3 regions of the Metabacillus sp. cB07 genome follow, and region 1 is predicted to be linked to each of the others. Evidence: a T-box and tRNA genes for the amino acid it is inferred to sense, from the RefSeq annotation. Region 1 holds a T-box; the other regions hold tRNA genes.

What was found. A T-box is a leader RNA that pairs with one kind of tRNA and senses whether it is charged. The one in region 1 lies ahead of alaS (alanine--tRNA ligase), so its partner is inferred to be a tRNA-Ala.
Region 2: it has a tRNA-Ala gene. The T-box ahead of alaS (alanine--tRNA ligase) is inferred to sense a tRNA for this amino acid. The anticodon was not compared.
Region 3: it has a tRNA-Ala gene. The T-box ahead of alaS (alanine--tRNA ligase) is inferred to sense a tRNA for this amino acid. The anticodon was not compared.

The regions. Positions count from the first base shown of each region.
Region 1 covers NZ_CP069296.1:2,919,322-2,925,036, reverse strand. Annotated here, with positions in the region: gene recD2 (SF1B family DNA helicase RecD2) at 1-90, shown strand, start outside; gene JOJ89_RS15085 (PRC-barrel domain-containing protein) at 93-593, shown strand; gene JOJ89_RS15080 (hypothetical protein) at 608-799, shown strand; gene JOJ89_RS15070 (AI-2E family transporter) at 1,081-2,142, shown strand; T-box leader at 2,188-2,396, shown strand; gene alaS (alanine--tRNA ligase) at 2,465-5,098, shown strand; gene JOJ89_RS15060 (IreB family regulatory phosphoprotein) at 5,211-5,477, shown strand; gene ruvX (Holliday junction resolvase RuvX) at 5,479-5,715, shown strand, end outside.
Region 2 covers NZ_CP069296.1:3,284,348-3,290,062, reverse strand. Annotated here, with positions in the region: rRNA gene JOJ89_RS16935 (23S ribosomal RNA) at 1-1,969, shown strand, start outside; rRNA gene rrf (5S ribosomal RNA) at 2,098-2,213, shown strand; tRNA gene JOJ89_RS16925 (tRNA-Val) at 2,234-2,309, shown strand; tRNA gene JOJ89_RS16920 (tRNA-Thr) at 2,328-2,403, shown strand; tRNA gene JOJ89_RS16915 (tRNA-Lys) at 2,421-2,496, shown strand; tRNA gene JOJ89_RS16910 (tRNA-Leu) at 2,511-2,591, shown strand; tRNA gene JOJ89_RS16905 (tRNA-Gly) at 2,599-2,670, shown strand; tRNA gene JOJ89_RS16900 (tRNA-Leu) at 2,681-2,769, shown strand; tRNA gene JOJ89_RS16895 (tRNA-Arg) at 2,784-2,860, shown strand; tRNA gene JOJ89_RS16890 (tRNA-Pro) at 2,866-2,942, shown strand; tRNA gene JOJ89_RS16885 (tRNA-Ala) at 2,958-3,033, shown strand; tRNA gene JOJ89_RS16880 (tRNA-Met) at 3,065-3,141, shown strand; tRNA gene JOJ89_RS16875 (tRNA-Ile) at 3,147-3,223, shown strand; tRNA gene JOJ89_RS16870 (tRNA-Ser) at 3,239-3,331, shown strand; tRNA gene JOJ89_RS16865 (tRNA-Met) at 3,377-3,453, shown strand; tRNA gene JOJ89_RS16860 (tRNA-Asp) at 3,457-3,532, shown strand; tRNA gene JOJ89_RS16855 (tRNA-Phe) at 3,543-3,618, shown strand; tRNA gene JOJ89_RS16850 (tRNA-His) at 3,664-3,739, shown strand; tRNA gene JOJ89_RS16845 (tRNA-Gly) at 3,757-3,830, shown strand; tRNA gene JOJ89_RS16840 (tRNA-Ile) at 3,836-3,912, shown strand; tRNA gene JOJ89_RS16835 (tRNA-Asn) at 3,940-4,014, shown strand; tRNA gene JOJ89_RS16830 (tRNA-Ser) at 4,023-4,113, shown strand; tRNA gene JOJ89_RS16825 (tRNA-Glu) at 4,127-4,198, shown strand; gene glgB (1,4-alpha-glucan branching enzyme) at 4,852-5,715, shown strand, end outside.
Region 3 covers NZ_CP069296.1:172,175-177,889, reverse strand. Annotated here, with positions in the region: gene JOJ89_RS01050 (CdaR family protein) at 1-176, opposite strand, end outside; gene cdaA (diadenylate cyclase CdaA) at 169-990, opposite strand; gene JOJ89_RS01040 (anti-sigma factor family protein) at 1,164-1,775, opposite strand; gene sigW (RNA polymerase sigma factor SigW) at 1,792-2,355, opposite strand; gene rocF (arginase) at 2,568-3,467, opposite strand; tRNA gene JOJ89_RS01025 (tRNA-Ala) at 3,652-3,724, opposite strand; tRNA gene JOJ89_RS01020 (tRNA-Gly) at 3,730-3,804, opposite strand; tRNA gene JOJ89_RS01015 (tRNA-Leu) at 3,812-3,892, opposite strand; tRNA gene JOJ89_RS01010 (tRNA-Lys) at 3,907-3,982, opposite strand; tRNA gene JOJ89_RS01005 (tRNA-Gln) at 4,035-4,109, opposite strand; tRNA gene JOJ89_RS01000 (tRNA-Tyr) at 4,224-4,308, opposite strand; tRNA gene JOJ89_RS00995 (tRNA-Thr) at 4,318-4,393, opposite strand; tRNA gene JOJ89_RS00990 (tRNA-Val) at 4,421-4,496, opposite strand; tRNA gene JOJ89_RS00985 (tRNA-Glu) at 4,536-4,610, opposite strand; tRNA gene JOJ89_RS00980 (tRNA-Thr) at 4,629-4,701, opposite strand; tRNA gene JOJ89_RS00975 (tRNA-Asn) at 4,703-4,777, opposite strand; rRNA gene rrf (5S ribosomal RNA) at 4,801-4,916, opposite strand; rRNA gene JOJ89_RS00965 (23S ribosomal RNA) at 5,044-5,715, opposite strand, start outside.

The sequences.
Region 1 (5,715 bases):
GAGTCAGAGCTTCCATTCGGCGCGGCAGATGCCATGATCGGAATGGAAGGCATTACCCCGTATGACTTTATGGAAGACAGCAGAATCTAAGAGTGTTCGGAAAGGGGGAGTTTCTCCTGCGGACATTCACAGAGCTCAGAGGCCTTCCTGTAGTCGATCTGGAAGACGGGTATATAGCAGGGTATGTATGTGATGCATGCCTTGATAAAAACGGCCGTTTCACCGGACTTTTGCTGCATGAAAAAGGCTTTTTTAAAAAAGGGCGCATCGTACCGAGTGAATCGATTTGCACCATCGGCAAGGACGGAATCATGATGAAAGGAAGAAGCACGCTGAAATCGCTGTCTGAATTCAGAGAAGCTTATTTCCTGACATCACGCCGCCGAATCCAATACAAAGAGGTTTTTTCTGCAGAGGGTGAGAAGCTTGGTCTTCTCGCAGATGTATATTTTTCTGAACATTTGGGCACCATTGTAGCATATGAACTGACGGACGGATTCTTTGCAGACATGATGGAGGGAAAGAAGAAACTTGATCCTCCAGGGACTTTAACGATCAGCAAAGATGCAATCGTCATGGATTTTATTCATTAGCGAGGTGCACCAAATTGTTGAAATGCCCGAATTGCAAAAGCAAAGATATAGGCAAAATCGGCGTAAACCAGTATTACTGCTGGGGATGCTTCATAGAGCTGTCTGTATCTAAAGGACAGATTTTCACCCACCAGGTGGAAGAGGACGGTTCGCTCAGTTCTCTTGATGATCTTTTCTCAGATGATGACCGAACAATCAGCATGTAAACGCAGCAAGGGGGAAATGAGTATGAACCGGCGAATGACCTCAATGCTTACAGATTTACTTGGACGTGTATCCGTTTCTAAGCGGGACATGAAAAAAATGAAAAAACGCATCAAGAAACTATTCTGATGCGCGCATGATGAAAAGCAGTCAGGGGACCTGGCTGCTTTTTAGTTTGGGTACAGTGGATGCACCACTTAATAATAAGCACTCATTCTTCTTTCCCCGCAAATGAATAATTCCCCCCTCCATCACCAAACTAAAGACGAGGAGGGGATGCAACTTGAGAGAACGATATGTCAAATGGCTGCTTAGAATCGCAATATTCCTTCTGATCCTGCTTTCTGTTTTTCTCTTTATGAAGCTGAGAGTACTGTGGGATCCTTTGTACATGATGATAAAGGCCATCCTGATCCCTTTTTTAATTGCAGGCTTTATTACATACTTGCTGCATCCGGTCATTGAAAAGCTCCACTCTACAGGTGTTCCGCGGACACTTTCCATCCTGATCATCTACACCCTGTTCTTTGGCGGTGTCGGCTACGGCCTCTATAAAGGCATTCCGGTGATGATTATTCAGCTGAAGGAATTGTCGGCCAGTTTTCCTGTGCTTGAGCAGAAATACCAGGGCTGGCTTGAGATGGTTCACACCCAGACGGACCGGTTCCCTGATGAAATACACACAAGGATTGAAGAGGGATTTCAGAATGTTGAAGCCTGGTTTTCATACTGGATTGATAAAATTCTGAGCAGTCTGGGCAAGGCTGTTGATTACGTCCTGGTTCTCGCGCTGATTCCATTTCTGGTTTTTTATATGCTGAAGGATTATGAGCAGCTGAAAAAAGCAGCCTGGTATTTGACTCCTAAAAGATGGAGAGCGGAGGCTTCCGTATTTGTCAGAGATGTGGATCAGTCGCTTGGAAGCTATATAAGAGGACAGCTGCTCGTCTGTGTGATTATTGGACTTCTTGCGTTTGTTTCTCTTTGGTTTTTTGATATTAAGTATCCGCTCGTTATCGGAATTCTGATTGGTGTTACGAATGTCATCCCGTATTTTGGGCCTGTCATCGGAGCCATTCCGGCTGTCATTATTGCTGCATCGATGTCTGTAAACACCGTCTTGATTGTTGCGGCCATTATTTTCACGCTGCAGTTTATTGAAGGGAACATTCTCGGTCCGCTGATCGTCGGGAGAAGCCTTCACATGCATCCGATTGTGATTATGCTTGCTTTGCTTGCCGGCGGTGAAATAGCCGGCATCGTCGGGCTGATTCTGGCTGTACCGGTGCTTGCGGTGCTGAAAGTCACACTCATGCATCTCATGCAGCTGAGAAGACAGCATTGACAATGGGTTGGCGTTAAACTATAATTCAGCGTATAAAGCGCAAATAGGAAAACGATGAAGGAACGAGTATGTTTCAGACCATCTGACAAGAGAGGGGCTTGTACGCTGAGAGAGCTCTGAGATGAAGGGAAACAGAAGGCTATTCCGGAGTGCAGGCAAACCCTGCCGGTGAAACCACGTTACGGTTTTAATGAAGTGATGGACTATTATGTCTATAATCAGGGTGGTACCGCGAGCAATCTCTCGTCCCTGTGAAAATCAAGCGTGATTTTCACAGAGGCGGGAGTTTTTTATTTGCAGACATTTAAAAGGAGGAACAAAGATGAAAACACTAACCTCAGCGCAAGTACGCCAAATGTTCTTGGACTTCTTTAAAGAAAAAGGGCATGCAGTGGAACCAAGTGCATCTCTCGTGCCGCATGAAGATCCGTCGCTTTTATGGATCAACAGCGGGGTTGCTACATTAAAAAAATACTTTGATGGCCGGGTGATTCCTGCAAATCCGAGAATTTGCAACGCCCAGAAATCAATCCGCACAAATGACATTGAAAACGTCGGAAAAACGGCTCGTCATCATACGTTTTTTGAAATGCTCGGCAACTTTTCCATCGGCGACTACTTCAAAGTAGAGGCGATTGAATGGGCTTGGGAATTTCTTACGGACAAGAACTGGATCGGTTTTGACCCTGAGAAGCTTTCGGTTACAATTCATCCGGAAGATGATGAAGCGTTCCTGATCTGGAAAGACAAAATCGGTGTTCCGGAAGAGCGTATTATCCGCTTGGAGGGCAACTTCTGGGATATCGGAGAAGGCCCGAGCGGACCGAATACAGAGATTTTCTACGATAGAGGAGAATCATACGGAAATGACCCGCAGGACCCTGAGCTTTATCCTGGCGGTGAAAATGAGCGCTATCTTGAAGTGTGGAACCTGGTGTTCTCTGAGTTCAACCATAATTCAGACGGAACGTATACTCCGCTGCCTAAGAAAAACATCGATACAGGCATGGGCCTTGAGCGGATGGTTTCGGTCATTCAGGATGTGCCGACTAACTTCGATACAGATCTGTTCATGCCGATCATTGGTGCAACAGAAAACGCATCTGGCGAAAAATACCGCGTGGATGCTGAGAAAGATGAAGCCTTCAAAGTGATTGCCGATCATATCCGGACAGTGACATTCGCAGTCGGTGACGGAGCGCTTCCTTCTAACGAAGGCCGCGGCTATGTACTTAGACGCCTTCTCCGCCGTGCTGTGAGGTATGCTAAAAAGCTCTCCATCAACCGCCCGTTCATGTATGAACTCGTTCCGGTTGTCGGAGAAATTATGGTTGATTTTTATCCGGAAGTGCAGGCGAAAACAGAATTTATCCAAAAGGTGATCAAAAACGAAGAAGAACGTTTCCATGAAACACTGAATGACGGCCTGGCAATTCTATCAGAAGTGGTCAAAGTCCAAAAAGCTAAAGGCAGCTCAGTCATTCCTGGTGCGGATGTATTCCGTCTCTACGATACGTACGGATTCCCTGTTGAATTAACAGAGGAATATGCACAGGAAGAGCAGATGGAAATCGACCATGAAGGCTTCAAAAGAGAGATGGAAGGCCAGCGCGAGCGGGCACGTGCTGCAAGGCAGGATGTTGATTCCATGCAGGTTCAGGGCGGAGTGCTCGGAGAAATTAAAGCAGACAGCACGTTTGTCGGCTACAGCAGCCTTACAGCAAAAGCTTCTGTTTCCGTTCTTTTGAAAAACGGCGAGATCATCAGTGAAGCGCATGAAGGAGAAGAAGTTCAGCTGATTCTGAATGAAACGCCGTTTTATGCAGAGAGCGGCGGACAGATTGCAGATGAGGGCACAATTGAAAGTGAAGCTGTTAAGCTTCAGGTCAAGCATGTCCAAAAAGCTCCAAACGGCCAGAACCTTCATACGGCCATTGTTGTTAGCGGGACAGTGAAAACAAATGACGAGGTAACAGCTTCTGTTGATGAAAAAACACGCAGTGCCGTTATTAAAAATCATACAGCGACACATCTTTTGCACCAGGCTCTTAAAGATGTCCTTGGAGGACATGTCAATCAGGCAGGCTCTCTTGTAACAGGAGAAAGACTCCGCTTTGACTTCTCTCATTTCGGTCAGGTGCAGCCTGAGGAACTTGAGCAAATTGAACAGATCGTCAATGAACAGATCTGGAAAAGCATCGGAGTGAATATTGAGCTTAAGCCGATTGCTGAAGCGAAAGAAATGGGTGCAATGGCTCTGTTCGGCGAGAAATACGGAGATATTGTCCGTGTCGTTCAAGTCGGCGATTACAGCCTTGAGCTTTGCGGAGGCTGCCATGTTGACAATACAGCGTCCATCGGCATGTTTAAACTTGTGGCTGAATCAGGAATTGGCGCCGGAACCCGAAGAATTGAAGCTGTAACAGGACAAGGCGCATACCAGCTTGTTAAAGATCAGCTTTCTATCCTTTCAGACGTTGCAGGTAAACTTAAATCAAGCCCGAAAGATGCTGCAAGCCGGGTTGACTCACTGCTATTAGAGGTCCGTGCTCTGCAAAGGGAGAATGAATCACTGACAGCAAAACTGGGCAACGTAGAAGCTGGAAGCTTGCTGAGCCAGGCTGCGGAAATTGACGGAGTCACTCTTCTTGCAAGCAAAGTAAGTGCAAAAGACATGAACAGCCTGCGTTCTATGGTGGATGAGCTGAAGCAGAAACTTGGATCAGCGGTTGTTATTCTAGGTGCAGCTCATGACGGGAAAGTCAGTCTTGCAGCTGGTGTAACAGGCGATCTAGTTAAGAAAGGCTATCATTCCGGCAAACTGATTAAAGAAGTAGCGGCTCGTTGCGGCGGAAGCGGCGGAGGACGTCCTGATATGGCTCAGGCAGGCGGAAAAGACCCTGAAAAACTGGAAAGTGCCCTGGAATATGCTTCAGAATGGGTGAAAAGCGTCTGATTTTTCTTCCTGTAAGGGAAATCCGTTTTATAATTTCCATACTTAGTGTAGAATGGTAATAAGAATGGACAAGCAGATTCAAACAGACGAATCTGGGAAAGAGGTGCGTGTGATGAGTTCCTTTGACAAAACAATGAAGTTTAATTTTTCTGAGGAAGCAGTGGAGACGAACGTAAATGAAGTGCTGTTCACTGTTTATGATGCCTTAAAGGAAAAAGGGTATAACCCGATCAATCAGATTGTCGGCTACCTTCTCTCCGGAGATCCCGCTTATATTCCGCGGCATCGCGATGCAAGAAACTTAATCCGCAAGCTTGAGCGCGATGAACTCATTGAGGAATTGGTCAAATCGTACTTACACCATCATAGAGAGGATTAATATGCGAATTATCGGGCTTGACTATGGCTCCAAAACAATCGGAGTCGCTGTCAGCGATGAACTTGGCTGGACAGCACAGGGAATCGAGACAATTAAAATTGATGAAACAGCAGGGAATTTTGGACTTCCCAGGCTGACTCAGATTGTAAATGAGCATCATGCAGAGAAATTTGTCCTCGGTTTTCCTAAGAACATGAATGGAACGGTCGGACCAAGGGGAGAAGCAAGCCAGAGGTTT
Region 2 (5,715 bases), 370 kb from region 1:
AATGCCAAAGACTTGCTCCTCGGGAGTCAGACTGCGAGTGATAAGATCCGTAGTCAAGAGGGAAACAGCCCAGACCGCCAGCTAAGGTCCCAAAGTATACGTTAAGTGGAAAAGGATGTGGAGTTGCTTAGACAACCAGGATGTTGGCTTAGAAGCAGCCACCATTTAAAGAGTGCGTAATAGCTCACTGGTCGAGTGACTCTGCGCCGAAAATGTACCGGGGCTAAACGTATCACCGAAGCTGCGGACTGTTCTTACGAACAGTGGTAGGAGAGCGTTCTAAGGGCGTCGAAGCCAGACCGGAAGGACTGGTGGAGCGCTTAGAAGTGAGAATGCCGGTATGAGTAGCGAAAGAGGGGTGAGAATCCCCTCCACCGAATGCCTAAGGTTTCCTGAGGAAGGCTCGTCCGCTCAGGGTTAGTCGGGACCTAAGCCGAGGCCGAAAGGCGTAGGCGATGGACAACAGGTTGATATTCCTGTACCACCTCCTCACCATTTGAGCAATGGGGGGACGCAGGAGGATAGGGCAAGCGCGCTGTTGGATATGCGCGTCCAAGCAGTTAGGCCGGGAAGTAGGCAAATCCGCTTCCCATATAAGGCTGAGCTGTGATGGCGAGGGAAATTTAGTACCGAAGTTCCTGATTCCACACTGCCAAGAAAAGCCTCTAGCGAGGTGAGAGGTGCCCGTACCGCAAACCGACACAGGTAGGCGAGGAGAGAATCCTAAGGTGAGCGAGAGAACTCTCGTTAAGGAACTCGGCAAAATGACCCCGTAACTTCGGGAGAAGGGGTGCTTTTTAGGGTGAATAGCCCTGAAAAGCCGCAGTGAATAGGCCCAGGCGACTGTTTAGCAAAAACACAGGTCTCTGCGAAGCCGCAAGGCGAAGTATAGGGGCTGACGCCTGCCCGGTGCTGGAAGGTTAAGGGGAGAGGTTAGCGCAAGCGAAGCTTTGAACCGAAGCCCCAGTAAACGGCGGCCGTAACTATAACGGTCCTAAGGTAGCGAAATTCCTTGTCGGGTAAGTTCCGACCCGCACGAAAGGCGTAACGATCTGGGCACTGTCTCAACGAGAGACTCGGTGAAATTATAGTACCTGTGAAGATGCAGGTTACCCGCGACAGGACGGAAAGACCCCGTGGAGCTTTACTGCAGCCTGATATTGAATTTTGGTACAGCTTGTACAGGATAGGTAGGAGCCTTGGAAGCCGGAGCGCAAGCTTCGGTGGAGGCATTGGTGGGATACTACCCTTGCTGTATTGAAATTCTAACCCGCAGCCCTTACCGGGCTGGGAGACAGTGTCAGGCGGGCAGTTTGACTGGGGCGGTCGCCTCCTAAAATGTAACGGAGGCGCCCAAAGGTTCCCTCAGAATGGTTGGAAATCATTCGCAGAGTGTAAAGGCACAAGGGAGCTTGACTGCGAGACCTACAAGTCGAGCAGGGACGAAAGTCGGGCTTAGTGATCCGGTGGTTCCGCATGGAAGGGCCATCGCTCAACGGATAAAAGCTACCCCGGGGATAACAGGCTTATCTCCCCCAAGAGTCCACATCGACGGGGAGGTTTGGCACCTCGATGTCGGCTCATCGCATCCTGGGGCTGTAGTCGGTCCCAAGGGTTGGGCTGTTCGCCCATTAAAGCGGTACGCGAGCTGGGTTCAGAACGTCGTGAGACAGTTCGGTCCCTATCCGTCGTGGGCGCAGGAAATTTGAGAGGAGCTGTCCTTAGTACGAGAGGACCGGGATGGACGCACCGCTGGTGTACCAGTTGTCTTGCCAAAGGCATCGCTGGGTAGCTATGTGCGGAAGGGATAAGTGCTGAAAGCATCTAAGCATGAAGCCCCCCTCAAGATGAGATTTCCCATCACATTTGTGAGTAAGAACCCTGAAAGATGATCAGGTTGATAGGTCTGAGGTGGAAGCGCGGTGACGTGTGGAGCTGACAGATACTAATCGTTCGAGGACTTAACCACAGTCTAACTAAGCGTGAATTGCACGTGAATCTTGTTATCAAACGTTATTCAGTTTTGAAAGAATAACTTCTTTCAAAAAAAAGCTTGAAATCTTCGGATTTCATAGTATAATAATTTTTGTCACTATGTCTGGTGATGATGGCAAAGAGGTCACACCCGTTCCCATGCCGAACACGGAAGTTAAGCTCTTTAGCGCCGATGGTAGTTGGGGGTTTCCCCCTGTGAGAGTAGGACGTTGCCAGGCTGCTGACAAAAATTAAACCCGGAGGATTAGCTCAGCTGGGAGAGCATCTGCCTTACAAGCAGAGGGTCGGCGGTTCGAGCCCGTCATCCTCCACCATATGATTTTTTTGGACATGCCGGTGTAGCTCAATTGGTAGAGCAACTGACTTGTAATCAGTAGGTTGGGGGTTCAAGTCCTCTCGCCGGCACCACCAGATTTACTATATTTGTGCCATTAGCTCAGTCGGTAGAGCATCTGACTTTTAATCAGAGGGTCGAAGGTTCGAGTCCTTCATGGCACACCATTTTTCCTTAATATGCGGGTGTGGCGGAATTGGCAGACGCGCTAGACTTAGGATCTAGTGTCTTTGACGTGGGGGTTCGAGTCCCTTCACCCGCATGATATTGCGGAAGTAGTTCAGTGGTAGAACACCACCTTGCCAAGGTGGGGGTCGCGGGTTCGAATCCCGTCTTCCGCTCTTTGAATAAGCCGGGGTGGCGGAACTGGCAGACGCACAGGACTTAAAATCCTGCGGTAGGTGACTACCGTACCGGTTCGATTCCGGTCCTCGGCACCACACACATTTAATATGCGCCCGTAGCTCAATTGGATAGAGCGTTTGACTACGGATCAAAAGGTTATGGGTTCGACTCCTATCGGGCGCGCCATATTACGGGAAGTAGCTCAGCTTGGTAGAGCACTTGGTTTGGGACCAAGGGGTCGCAGGTTCGAATCCTGTCTTCCCGACCATTTTCATAGATTTAAGGGGCCTTAGCTCAGCTGGGAGAGCGCCTGCCTTGCACGCAGGAGGTCAGCGGTTCGATCCCGCTAGGCTCCACCATTTTAATAGAAGTAATTGACTTTGTTCCTGGGGCGGTGTAGCTCAGCTGGCTAGAGCGTACGGTTCATACCCGTGAGGTCGTGGGTTCGACTCCCTCCGCCGCTACCAAAAAAGGACCTTTAGCTCAGTTGGTTAGAGCAGACGGCTCATAACCGTCCGGTCGTAGGTTCGAGTCCTACAAGGTCCACCATTCTATTTTCCATACGGAGGTATACCCAAGTCCGGCTGAAGGGATCGGTCTTGAAAACCGACAGGGGGGTCAAACCCCGCGGGGGTTCGAATCCCTCTACCTCCTCCATTTCTTTTATCTTCAGCAAAACAAATCAGCACTAATTATTATTATCGCGGGGTGGAGCAGTCTGGTAGCTCGTCGGGCTCATAACCCGAAGGTCGCAGGTTCAAATCCTGTCCCCGCAACCAAATGGTCCCGTGGTGTAGCGGTTAACATGCCTGCCTGTCACGCAGGAGATCGCCGGTTCGATCCCGGTCGGGACCGCCATTCTTATAAAGGCTTGGTAGCTCAGTCGGTAGAGCAAAGGACTGAAAATCCTTGTGTCGGCGGTTCGATTCCGTCCCAAGCCACCATTTTCTTTTGCAAATATTTTAGCTTTAGACATTTTACAGATAGTGGCGGTTGTGGCGAAGTGGTTAACGCACCAGATTGTGGCTCTGGCATTCGTGGGTTCGATTCCCATCAGTCGCCCCATTTTATCTTTATTTACTGCGGGTGTAGTTTAATGGTAAAACCTCAGCCTTCCAAGCTGATGTCGTGGGTTCGATTCCCATCACCCGCTCCAATAATGGGCCTATAGCTCAGCTGGTTAGAGCGCACGCCTGATAAGCGTGAGGTCGATGGTTCGAGTCCATTTAGGCCCACCATTCCTATTATGGGAGCATATATGATTTTCCGCAGTAGCTCAGTGGTAGAGCTATCGGCTGTTAACCGATCGGTCGTAGGTTCGAGTCCTACCTGCGGAGCCATTTATTCTGGGGAAGTACTCAAGTGGCTGAAGAGGCGCCCCTGCTAAGGGTGTAGGTCGCGTAAGCGGCGCGAGGGTTCAAATCCCTCCTTCTCCGCCAGAAGGCATGCTCCGGCCCGTTGGTCAAGCGGTTAAGACACCGCCCTTTCACGGCGGTAACACGGGTTCGAATCCCGTACGGGTCATCATTAAGAAAAGTGTTGCACATTGTGCAGCGCTTTTTTTGTTGTTAGAAAAGATAGCCGTTATGAAAAACGCCGTAAAGCGTACCTATCCTCCACAATGATTCCGTCAACGGGATCTCGACTCCCATAAGGCAGCTCAGACCATCTCCAAGGAACGAATGAACCCTGTATCCCCGTTAAAATATGACTTCAAAAAATCCTTCTTTCCCTTAAAATATGTTTTCAACAAATAATATATATTTCTGTTACTCAAAAAGGTTTGAATGTTTTTCATTAGAGGTATAAGTAATGGTAATAAAGAAACCGTGATTAAAAGGTCGTGAAAATTTCGACAAATATAAGAGGATTTGTCGAATTAACTGTTTTTGTGATATAGCATACTGCATTTGCTGAGATTGTATTTTTTTGTTAATATGACCGGATTTTCTCATCGAATATGACTTATTTAGTAAATAAGACTGATGTTCATTTCACCAACATTCTATCCTTCCTTCCTTTCTTTATTCGACATCATTTTAAAAGTATAATGTTTTGAAAAATGAATGGCTGTTCATGACATTTCGTGTCAATAAGTAGAAGCGCTTACAAAAAAGGTAATCCTTCCTTCTGATTGAAATAAGAATTAAGATTACTTTATAGAAAGGGTGATGGGAATGAATCTTGCTACGCCAACTGATTTTGAGGTGCATCTTTTCCATGAAGGAAATTTGTTCAGAGCTCATGAATTGTTTGGTGCCCGCAGCAGCGTGCGAAACGGTGTGAGCGGAACAGTATTCACAGTTTGGGCTCCTCATGCGCTTGAGGTGCGGGTTGCAGGTGATTTTAATCACTGGGACGGCACTGGACACAAGCTTGAGAAGCTGAATGAACAGGGAATCTGGTCTGCTTTTATTGATGGCATCGAAGAGGGTGATCTCTATAAATATGAGATTATCACTCAAAAGCATGAAAAAATTCTGAAGGCTGATCCATTTGCCTTTTATTCTGAGCTGAAGCCAAATACAGCTTCTGTTGTTTACAATCTTGGAGGGTATAAATGGAATGATAAAAACTGGCAGAGAAAAAAACGCCAAAAGGAAATTTATCAGCGCCCTATGTACATTTATGAACTGAATATCTGCTCTTGGAAAAAGAAAGAAGACGGCAGCCTTTATACATATTTAGAGCTTGCGGATGTCTTGATTCCGTATGTTCTTGAGCATGGGTTTACACATATCGAGCTTTTGCCGATTATTGAGCACCCATATGACCGTTCATGGGGATATCAGGGCACGGGCTATTATTCGGCTACAAGCCGTTACGGCACCCCGCACGACTTGATGACATTCATAGATCTTTGCCATCAGAATAACCTGGGAGTCATTATGGACTGGGTACCAGGCCATTTCTGCAAAGATGCACACGGACTTTATTTCTTTGACGGGGAACCGGTTTTTGAATATGAGAAATTTGAAGACAGGGAGAACATCGTCTGGGGTACGGCGAACTTTGATCTTGGAAAACCGGAAGTGCAGAGT
Region 3 (5,715 bases), 1.4 Mb from region 1:
ATGGTCTCTGTCCCTTTAGATGATTGAGAAGGTGCAGAAGGGAAGACAGATGTAACAGGTCCTGTCGTCTGCTTCTTTGGTGCAGGAGATTCGATGTTGACAGATATATAGAGCATAAGCGCCATAAGCAGCGCGATGATTCTCATGACCCAATGATTGTTTATCATCTTATCCATTCTTCTTCCCCCTCCACTGCCACAGGTTTGAAGAAGCGGCTTTCGCCTGTTTTCCAAATTCCGAAACGAGTATCTCACTCAAAGCTTCAACCGTCAAATTTCTGTGAAGCTCGCCGTTTCTCGTTACCGAAATACTTCCGGTTTCCTCCGATACAACGATTGTAATACTGTCTGTTACTTCACTGATGCCGACTGCTGCGCGGTGCCTCGTTCCAAGCTCTTTTGAAATAAACGGACTTTCAGAAAGAGGCAGGTAGCAGGCTGCTGCTGCAATCTGGTTTTTCTGAAGAATGACAGCTCCGTCATGAAGCGGAGTGTTCGGGATAAAAATATTGATTAAAAGCTCAGAAGATAAAGCTGAGTGAAGCGGTATGCCCGTTTCTATGTAATCGCTCATCCCTGTTTCTTTTTCAATTGTTACGAGTGCGCCGATACGGCGTTTTGCCATGTAATCCGTTGCTTTCAGGATGGCATCAATAATTTTTTGCTGTTCTTCCTCCTCTGGGGCCCCGCTTCTTGAGAAAAGTTTTCCCCGTCCCAGCTGCTCCAGTGCTCTCCGCAGCTCAGGCTGGAAAATAATAATAATCGCAAGAAAACCCCATGTTAACGCTTGGTCCATGAGCCATTGCAATGTTTGCAGCCCTAAATACTGGCTGAGTGTCCGAACGAGGATAATCACGATAATGCCTTTTAAAAGCTGAACGGCCTTCGTGCCCCGTATCACCATAATCAACTTATATATAACGAACCAAACCAGGAGAATATCAACGGCGATGCCGAGGTAGTGCAAGAATGGAAAATCCTCAAGTGCCATATTCTCTTCCTCCATCAGTTTTAGTCATTTGCACAGGACTATAACTACGATATTATATCATATAATCTGCAATTAAACCGTATTGTAGTCATTTAAGGACGGACAGCCTGCGCTCCAGAGTCCATATATCACGGCACCCCTTTCAGACAATAAAAAAAGGCCGCCGGGGCCCATTACTGAAAAATATCGACGACCTCTTTTGCAAGAGACTTCATTTGAAACCAGATCCACTCAAAGGCTTCATCAATTTCTTCAACTTTGCCTGTCACCTGGCCGGCTGAAGCCATATACCGCTCACCGTTAATGACAGTCACATCTCCCTCTACTTTTCCCTCGATCTTCAATGTACCGCCCTTGACTGTTACATCTCCCTGAACCGTTTCGCCTTCAGGAACGATAACCGTATTATTTTCAACAACCAGATTCGGCTGTTTGGATACACTGAAGTCTGAATCTCCCGACCAGGAAGAAAACAGGCTTCCTGTCATCAGCAGCACAAACAGGGAGGCAGCCGCAAGCATCGGATGACCTTTAAGCCACCTGCCAACACCTACTCGCTTCTTTTCTTCAGGAAGGCTGTTCATAACTGCCTGCGTGAAATTAGACGGAGCTTCAATATGTGAGGTGCTTTGCACCAGGGCGATGGATTTCTCCAGTTCATGCAGGTGCTGTGCACATTCAGTGCATGACTGAAGATGTTCTCTGAGGATCCTTTCATCCGCCTGCTTAATATCATGATCAAGATACTGATGAATCCGCTCGATCATTTCCTCTGAACATTTCACTTAACATCACCTCTACTTATAAATGCCTTAATTGCTTTCTGAGAGCTTCCCGTCCTCTGTGAATTCTTGTTTTTACCGTCCCGATCGGCATATTGAGAATTTCACTGATTTCAATTAAAGAAAGCTCATCTATATACTTTAATACGATGACCGACCGATATTTATCAGGGAGCTTTAAAATTTCTTTCTGAATCATTTGCTGAAGTTCCATTGTCGCAACCTGATCCTCAGGCAGCGCAACATCCGCTGCAACCTGGGAATACATAGTGAGCCCCTCTGTTCCGGCAACCTCTGCATCCAGATAGTAATCGGGCTTTTTCTTTCTGATCCGGTCAATTGTCAGGTTCGTTGCTATGCGGTACAGCCATGTTGAAAACTTTTTATCCATATCGTAGCTGTGAATGTTGACGTATGCCCGTATAAACGCTTCCTGAGCAATATCCTCAGCCTCATGAGAATTCCCAAGCATGCGGTAGCAAAGCTGATAAATCTTGTCCTTGTACAGATCTACAATTTCGGCAAATGCATTCTGGTCGCCTTTTTTCACTTGTTTAATTCTGTTTTTTACGATCGTCTCCATGATACCCCTTACCTCCGCACAAATCGCGGATTCCCCTTATTACGTATAAGCCGAATAAAAGGTTTCATTTTTTTTCACATAAAAATAGTTTAACAAATTTTAGGTGTCCTGTAGATGGCTTTTGAGGAGGTTTATCTTAAATCTATCTTAAAAGAATCCCGTAAAAATGGAAAGGGCATAGCCTCAATCGGCTATGCCTTTTGTACCCGTTATTATTTGAGCTTCTCTCCGAATAAAGAGCCCATTAAAGCAACAGCAACTGTTGCGGTTTTATTTTTTTCATCAAGAATCGGATTTACTTCAACAAACTCTGCTGATGTGATAATCTCTGATTCTGCAAGCATTTCCATGGCAAGATGGCTTTCCCTGTAGCTGATGCCGCCAATAACAGGTGTTCCGACACCAGGTGCATCATGAGGGTCAAGTCCGTCAAGATCCAATGATAGATGAACTCCATCCGTACGTTCCTTCAAATACTCGATGGTTTCCTCCATCACCTTCGTCATACCAAGGCGGTCAATTTCATGCATGGTATATACTTTGATTCCCTTTTCCTTAATCAGCTCTTTCTCACCCTGATCAAGCGACCTGGCACCTATAATCACAATGTTCTCAGGCTTTACTTTAGGTGTGTAGCCTCCAATTCTCGTGAGTGCCTCATCACCGATTCCAATGCTGACAGCAAGAGGCATACCATGAATATTGCCTGATGGTGACGTTTCTCCAGTGTTTAAATCGCCATGGGCATCGTACCAGATGACTCCGAGATTCTCATAGTGCTTTGACACCCCTGCAAGCGTCCCGATTGCAATGCTGTGGTCTCCGCCGAAAACAAGTGGAAAAGAACCCGATTTGATCGCTTCATCCACCTGATCTGAAAGCTTCACACTGGCCTCTGACACCGCTTTCAAATTTCTCAGGTTATTGGCTGCTTCTTCTTCTCTGTTCGCACGACCAATCTCAATATCGCCCTTATCTTCAATCTTATAGCTGAGCCCTTCTAATCTCTCAACAACACCGGCATATCGAATCGCACTCGGCCCCATATCGACACCGCGGCGCATTTGTCCAAGATCCATTGGTACTCCAATAATTGATATTCTTTCTTTCATCTCAATCATCCCCCTTATTAGAAGCCTGTGCCTCTATTGTACGTTCAAAAAGGGAGATGACTCAACTCGACAAAATTATGTATATATATACAGAGTTTTCTGTTAAATAAATGACTCAATAACTCCTCCGAACCATTTTTGGAAAACAAAAAAACCTAAGACCATATAGTCTTAGGTTTAAAGATGGAGCCTAGCGGGATCGAACCGCTGACCTCCTGCGTGCAAGGCAGGCGCTCTCCCAGCTGAGCTAAGGCCCCGAATATGGAGCGGAAGACGGGATTCGAACCCGCGACCCCCACCTTGGCAAGGTGGTGTTCTACCACTGAACTACTTCCGCAACATCATGCGGGTGAAGGGACTCGAACCCCCACGTCAAAGACACTAGATCCTAAGTCTAGCGCGTCTGCCAATTCCGCCACACCCGCATATTAAGGAAAAATGGTGTGCCATGAAGGACTCGAACCTTCGACCCTCTGATTAAAAGTCAGATGCTCTACCGACTGAGCTAATGGCACATAAATGAATTCAGTCTTAAGATCCTGCGCAGACACACAGTTCAAAAGAAAATGGCTGGGCTAGCTGGATTCGAACCAGCGCATGACGGAGTCAAAGTCCGTTGCCTTACCGCTTGGCTATAGCCCAATGAAAGTATGTAATTTATAAAATTGGAATTGACCGTAAAAAGGTTTATGTTAACTAACCTTATTATTTACAGTCCAGACAAAAACTATTCAATTCCAGCTTGTCTAAATAAAATGGTGGAGGGGGACGGATTCGAACCGCCGAACCCGGAGGGAGCGGATTTACAGTCCGCCGCGTTTAGCCACTTCGCTACCCCTCCACATTTCAGTGGTGCCGGCGAGAGGACTTGAACCCCCAACCTACTGATTACAAGTCAGTTGCTCTACCAATTGAGCTACACCGGCATTTGAAGTAAGATTATTTAATTCTTATGGTGGAGGATGACGGGCTCGAACCGCCGACCCTCTGCTTGTAAGGCAGATGCTCTCCCAGCTGAGCTAATCCTCCAGAAGAAAAGAATGTTTAGTATTTCACATAAAAAAACAATGGTGACCCGTACGGGATTCGAACCCGTGTTACCGCCGTGAAAGGGCGGTGTCTTAACCGCTTGACCAACGGGCCAGTTGAAGTTGTAATGTAAGCTCCCAACCGGGCTTGAACCGATGACCTCTTCCTTACCATGGAAGTGCTCTACCGACTGAGCTATGGAAGCATGGCTCCGCAGGTAGGACTCGAACCTACGACCGATCGGTTAACAGCCGATAGCTCTACCACTGAGCTACTGCGGAATAATATAATGATTTGTTCACAAGCCTGGCAACGTCCTACTCTCACAGGGGGAAACCCCCAACTACCATCGGCGCTAAAGAGCTTAACTTCCGTGTTCGGCATGGGAACGGGTGTGACCTCTTTGCCATCATCACCAGACATAGTGACAAAAATTATTATACTATGAAATCCGAAGATTTCAAGCTTTTTTTGAAAGAAGTTATTCTTTCAAAACTGAATAACGTTTGATAACAAGATTCACGTGCAACTTACGCTTAGTTAGACTGTGGTTAAGTCCTCGAACGATTAGTATCTGTCAGCTCCACACGTCACCGCGCTTCCACCTCAGACCTATCAACCTGATCATCTTTCAGGGTTCTTACTCACAAATGTGATGGGAAATCTCATCTTGAGGGGGGCTTCATGCTTAGATGCTTTCAGCACTTATCCCTTCCGCACATAGCTACCCAGCGATGCCTTTGGCAAGACAACTGGTACACCAGCGGTGCGTCCATCCCGGTCCTCTCGTACTAAGGACAGCTCCTCTCAAATTTCCTGCGCCCACGACGGATAGGGACCGAACTGTCTCACGACGTTCTGAACCCAGCTCGCGTACCGCTTTAATGGGCGAACAGCCCAACCCTTGGGACCGACTACAGCCCCAGGATGCGATGAGCCGACATCGAGGTGCCAAACCTCCCCGTCGATGTGGACTCTTGGGGGAGATAAGCCTGTTATCCCCGGGGTAGCTTTTATCCGTTGAGCGATGGCCCTTCCATGCGGAACCACCGGATCACTAAGCCCGACTTTCGTCCCTGCTCGACTTGTAGGTCTCGCAGTCAAGCTCCCTTGTGCCTTTACACTCTGCGAATGATTTCCAACCATTCTGAGGGAACCTTTGGGCGCCTCCGTTACATTTTAGGAGGCGACCGCCCCAGTCAAACTGCCCGCCTGACAC